Regions from separate parts of the Bacillus songklensis genome, predicted to be linked through region 2. Evidence: riboswitches for the same ligand, from Rfam matches in the RefSeq annotation. Region 2 holds a riboswitch; the other holds the start of a gene.
The links. Region 2 has a riboswitch for cyclic di-AMP ahead of ACFOU2_RS24335 (APC family permease). Riboswitches for the same ligand answer to the same signal wherever they lie in the genome.

Region 1 (3,138 bases), on a different contig from region 2:
ACTTTGGAATATCCAAATCAATTTTATGAATCCATTCTTTTTCGCCAATCAATAGTTTCGCTCCGGAATTTTCAATGATGTATGTAAGCTCCTTTGGATGAAGACGGTAATCGAGCGGCACTTTGATGAAACCGCCAAGTGCTGCAGCACAATCAGATTCTATATGCTCCGAACGGTTGGACATGAGAACCGCCACCCGGTCCCCTTTTTTCAAATGATAGCTTTTGATGCCATTTGCCAACTGGCATGAACGAATTCGCAATTGATCGTACGTGATCGTTTGATTTTGATACTTGACCGCGATTTTATCCGGATATGTTTGAAATGCTTTTTTCATATAAGAGCCAAGTGTTTCCATCTTATTCCCCCTTCTGCGGTTTTATGGTCAGTAACCTAAACCCTTACTCAACAGGCTTAGAGTATGCCGGCTTTTCATTTTGAATGGGCGGCTGTACAAATACTGCCCTTTGCAATTTGAGTTCGCTTGTACAATTCTATTCGCCGTTTCTTCACTTGATAACAAATCGACTAAAACAACATTTTTAAAGAACTAAATGATTATTTTAGCCGGCATTACAAATATTAAGGAATGTCCCATACGTATATAAGGAGGAATTTTCATGAGTCTTTATGAACGATTAGGCGGTCAAGAAGGCATTCAAAAGGTCGTAGATGTTTTCTATAAAAAAGTGTTGGAGGATGATACAGTCAATCACTATTTTGAACATACCGATATGGAAAAGCAGCGCCGCCATCAAACATTGTTTCTTAGCTGGGTGACAGGCGGACCAAATCAGTATTCAGGTAAAGGTATGGAAAAAGCGCATGAAGGTCTTAACCTGCAAGAATCACATTTTGAAGCAATTGCTAACCACCTTGTTTCAAGCCTTAAAGAGTTCAATGTGTCCGAAAAAGATATTGATCAAGTTGTACAAAAACTTTTAACAATGAAGGATGCAATTCTTCACAAATAAGCCTATACATAAAAGGAAAGCCGGCTCCCATAAATCATGTCCCATTCTATTTCTCATACTTTGTGTATCCCGTCTTGCCTTTTCTTTTTGCCAATGTGTTAAAATATCATGATCGAATCGAGTCATTTGCAATCAGAATCATCATAAGAAGGTGACCCAAAGAACATACTTTTGGGCCAGCCTCTTATTCCTTTTAAATGGACTTCAACGTCTTTTTTCTTCACTAAATAATGCTTTTGCACAAAACTCGATAATTTCCCGTCGTCTGACAATCCCAATAAAGATTCCTTGATCATCGATGACCGGTACAAAGTTTTGTTCTGTTGTCTGCAAGATGATGCTTTCCATTTCAGCATGGATCGGTATGGCTTTATTATCGTGGCGCCTTGGTACTAATCGAAGCGGCAATTCTTCCAGCTCTTGAAGATTGAATGTCCCCCTTTCCTTTAAAAACCAAAGGAGATCTCCTTCAGTCAGCGTTCCCACATATTTTCCTTCATCATCAATAAGGGGTACTGCCGTATATTTGTGATATTCCATTTTTTCCAATGCTTGGCGTACGGTAGATTCCATGTCAATAACAGCTACTTCATGCTTTGGAATAAGAAAAAATGCAATGTTCATACTCATTCTTAACTCCTTTTTTCTTCTTGAATCGGCTCCAGCCTAAAATCGATATTTATCATCTTCCCTATATTTACCTCTACACACATCTATTCATAATCAGAGCCACCGTTTACAAAAAATGTTCACTTTTTCCCTCTTCCATTATTGAGAACGGACACTAACCAAATGGAAACGCCGACCATGCCTCCCCCCATCAGTACTACTATTCCAATCATGATGGCATCCTTCATGTTTATGTCCTCCCTAAAAAATAAGTTGTTCGCATTGACGCAAATATATAGCTTTGCTCTCCGGCATAGAGTCCTCTATTCTTTTTCTCTTCAAATGCCTTTTCTTCATAATAAAAACCGCGAAAAGAGAGGGCCTCTTTTCGCGGTTTTTCACAGCACAAATAAGCCGTGCATTCACACGAATTTTTTCCTCCCAAACGCTTACGAGGTTAGCTGTCGGATTTGGGTCGTGGAAGTAACCCTACCTTCACTGAAGGACTCACCCCAAGTGCTAAGATTCAACACAAAGTTGGTTCCCCCGCTTCTAAATTAGAATTAAGCGATTTATGATAAAACATTTTATGTGAGTAATCTTACCCCCGTTAAAATTTACTGTCAACAGCTATTTTTAATCATGGATGAAATAACTAGTAAGAACGATATTAATAAAGTCCAGAAAACGATGTTCATGACTCCCTTGTCGATATAGTGCAATTTTAACTTTTTAAACACAGAAAAAACCCTCATCCGACTCGCTTTGCGGGGATGAAGACTTTTTCATATTTTCACGATGTTTCATTTTTGAACGTCTTCTGGATGGCATCCAATATAATTCGGACAAATTCGCCTTCGTGGATACGACACTGGAACTCAGCGGGCTCACATACGATGTCGGAGCAAATTTTCAGTTCCACTGTATCATGCGTAATTCTCCTGATGTGCAGCCACTTTCCATCTGACAACCGAAATGCTAAACGCGCAGTCATAGACTTCTCTCCTGCTCTTTCACCCTTTTTTTATTTTTCCCTTCTGTCATCGGCCTTCCTCTATTCGCGCCTTTCTGTTCTTTCTCCTTGAATAAACTTACAATGGTGATCATTTGACATGGATGCTCTTTATCCATGTCAAATGATTTATGTGCATTTATATATTTTTTTGCGCTTCCATTTCTTCATGACAATTCCGTGTGTCGGTGAGAAGAATAAGGCAATTAAGAACAATATCCCGGCAACCGTAATCATGCACCCTGCAATGGAAGCATCGTATACGTACGCCATATAATACCCGATCGCAGAACTGATGATCCCGATGAACATGCTGATACCAATCATCACACTTAATTTTTCGGTCAACAAGTAAGCCGTTGCTGCAGGAACAATTAACATGCCCACCACTAAAATGGCGCCCACACTTTCAAAAGAAGCAACCGTCGTAAAAGAAACGAGTGCCATTAGGAGATAGTGGAATAACATGACCGGTATGCCGACAGCTGCCGCCATGGCCGGGTCAAACGAGCAAATTTTAAACTGTTTATAGAATAGACTGAT
Region 2 (3,138 bases):
CAGACGAATGTCGGGCTTCCATTCCTTCCACTTTTCCTCCATCCGTTTCTCGCTTTCCCGGTCAAAAGCGACATAAACAGCAATGACTGTATCCCCGATTAACTGGGCATAGTTCAAGGAATTTTCGACCACTTTCGTAATCCCTGCAACAGGGACAATCACGACATTTCCTTCCATTTGTAAACGTTCTTCACCTGGTTTAATTCTGAGCTGCTCCCCCACGGCTTCATAATGGTTTTTAATACGATGGAACATATAAACAATCACCGGCAAGAAAATCAGGACAGACCAAACTTGAGAAAACTTTGTAGTGAAGAAAATAATCAGGACGGTTAAAGTAATCAACGCTCCAATCAAATTAATGGTCAACCTGTACATCCAACCGGCAGGCTTCTCTCTTAACCATTTGACAATCATGCCTGTTTGCGAAAGGGTGAAAGGAATAAATACGCCGACTGCGTACAAGGGAATTAATTGCTCTGTTTCTCCTTTAAAGGCAACAATAAGTAAAATCGACGCGATTCCAAGTGTGACGATCCCGTTTGAATAGCCGAGTCTGTCTCCGCGTATCAAAAACATTCGCGGGATATATTTGTCTGATGCCAAATTAACGGCTAGTAACGGAAAAGCTGAAAAGCCCGTATTGGCGGCGAGGACTAAAATAAGAGCCGTCGTCCCTTGAATAAAATAATATAGGATGTTTCTTCCGAATACTTCGGCAGCGATTTGTGATACCACTGTTTCCTCGGCTTTAGGTGAGATTCCCAGCCAATAAGCTAAAAACGTAATGCCGGAAAAAAGAATCGCCAGGATGATCCCCATCATGACTAACGTATTGGCGGCATTTTTGGCAGCCGGTTCTTTAAAGTTAGGGACTGCATTCGAAATGGCTTCTACTCCAGTAAGAGCCGAACAACCAGATGAGAAAGCCTTGAGTAATAAAAATAAACTGATGCCGGGAACGACTGTTCCGATAGGTGTATGTAAATCAGCCGGTACTTGTCCGCTTAAAATCTGCCATATTCCTGCGCCAATGAGAAGCACCAATGCCAGTACAAACAAATATACAGGATAGGCAAGGAAGGATGCGGATTCTGTTACACCCCTGAGATTCAAAAGGGTAATAAAAACAACTAATAAAGAAGCAATCATCACGTTATGCTCATGTAATTGTGGAAAGGCGGATGTAATGGCATCCGTTCCGGCTGAAACGCTCACGGCTACGGTTAAAATATAGTCAACTAATAGCGAGCCCCCTGCAATGAGTCCAGGATTTTCCCCCAGATTGCTCCTCGAAACGATGTAGGCGCCACCGCCGTGGGGATAGGCATGGATGATTTGCCGGTATGAAAGAATCAAGGCGGTTAAAAGCACCAACACACCAATCGCGATTGGAATGGAATACCAAAATGCAACCAGACTAATCGTCGCTAACACAATTAAAATTTGTTCCGTTCCATAAGCTACAGAAGAAAGTGCATCTGACGACAAAATGGCAAGGGCTTTTAATTTATTTAATTTTTGTTCTCCTAATTGACTGGTTTTGAGAGGTTTTCCAATTAATATTCTTTTTAAAATTGAATAACTCACGCCGTTTACCTCCGTATACATAAATCCATTCATTTTAAGACCGAAAAAAGAAGATTAAATGAGACTCTTAATGGCCATAGTATGTCTATTAAGGACTTAATTAATGAATGCAGACAGTCACTATTTTATTGATTTTACTAATTCCCTCTATTGGTATGTCTAACACTATAAATCCTCCTAAAAAGTGAAAACTGATCGTAAAGGAACACAAAAAAGAACACTGAGATGCTACTCAGTGTTCTTTTTAAGAAAACACAAAGCAAACCTTCTCTCCAAACGCTTACGAGGTTAGCTGTCGGATTCGGGCCTTGAGAGTAGCCCTGCCTTCTTAAGAAGGATTCACCCCAAGTGACTATGCACAAGATTGGGTCCCCCACTCCTTATGGATTAAGCGATACAAGATATGATTGAGTTTAAAGTTTAAAGTTCCCTCAGCTAATATACTCTTGAAAAAGCTGTTTGTAAAGAGGGAATAAGATACCGATGGTGGCATTTCCAACAATAAAAAGAAGAATGGCCTGCGCAATCAGTATGGCGTACAACGGTGCGAACGAAGTGATTAAACATCAGGCTATCGCTTACTCATAAAAAAGCGCTAAGGGAGAACACAAAAGCTTCCTTAGCGCTTTCTTTATTAATTGCTTATTTTACAGCTTCTTTTAGTTCCTTACCTGGTTTAAAAGCAGGAACTTTGGAAGCGGGAATCTGCATTTCTTCACCTGTTTGCGGGTTACGCCCCGTTCGAGCTGCACGCTCACGCACTTCAAACGTTCCAAATCCGATTAATTGGATTTTTTCTTCGTTAGCAAGTGTAGTAGAGATCGTTTCAAATAATGCATCCACAGCTTTTGCCGCATCTTTCTTTGTTAATTCTGTTTGTGTTGCCACAGCATTGATCAATTCCGTTTTATTCATATTCAAACACCTCACCCTTTTATTTTTAGATAGTATGTAGAGATGCTAGCATAACATATCTACTAGAAGGTTTTCCAGTTTGACAAATTTATATACCTGTATTTTCAAAGATTTATAACACTGAATTTTGCAACGAATAAACGATTTCTCCTGAGATTCATTCATCCATTTACAATGGTTCCGCCATTTACGTGCAGAATTTGTCCTGATACATATGAGGAATCGTCTGAAGCCAAATATACATAAGCAGGTGCTAGTTCAAAAGGTTGTGCAGCCCGCTTCATTGAGGATATAAAGTTCCTAGTCTCATTGGTCTTTATTGGTCCGCCCCATATCTTCATGATGGAGGAGTCGCAGTTGGAGCAAATTCTAAAACCCAATTAGGAATGGCGGAAACATTAAATAAAGGAATTTTACCTGATCCGTTTAACAGTTTGCGTGCATTATATATATTCCACTTAATAACTCGACACATCTTCATTCAATCAAGAGGCATCACAATCGGTGATCCAGACAACTTGAATTCGCCCTCAAGGGTTCACCTATGCGGTTGGCGCCAACCCCGCAAGGGGGGTGCCAGCCGCTTAGGTCTAGAAAATTTGGCATGGCCGTTCTTTGGTCAGGTCGAATTTT

Region 1: another riboswitch for cyclic di-AMP. It lies ahead of ACFOU2_RS16175 (CBS domain-containing protein); the one in region 2 lies ahead of ACFOU2_RS24335 (APC family permease).

The regions. Positions count from the first base shown of each region.
Region 1 covers NZ_JBHRZT010000067.1:196,271-199,408, reverse strand. The annotation lists gene ACFOU2_RS16185 (class I adenylate-forming enzyme family protein) at 1-358, opposite strand, end outside; gene ACFOU2_RS16180 (group I truncated hemoglobin) at 621-974, shown strand; gene ACFOU2_RS16175 (CBS domain-containing protein) at 1,179-1,598, opposite strand; cyclic di-AMP (ydaO/yuaA leader) riboswitch at 2,015-2,163, opposite strand; gene ACFOU2_RS16170 (hypothetical protein) at 2,377-2,577, opposite strand; gene ACFOU2_RS16165 (metal ABC transporter permease) at 2,725-3,138, opposite strand, start outside.
Region 2 covers NZ_JBHRZT010000073.1:241,189-244,326, forward strand. The annotation lists gene ACFOU2_RS24335 (APC family permease) at 1-1,590, opposite strand, end outside; cyclic di-AMP (ydaO/yuaA leader) riboswitch at 1,854-1,994, opposite strand; gene ACFOU2_RS24340 (HU family DNA-binding protein) at 2,233-2,505, opposite strand; partial or broken gene ACFOU2_RS24345 (SDR family oxidoreductase) at 2,667-2,789, opposite strand; gene ACFOU2_RS24350 (hypothetical protein) at 2,892-3,138, shown strand, end outside.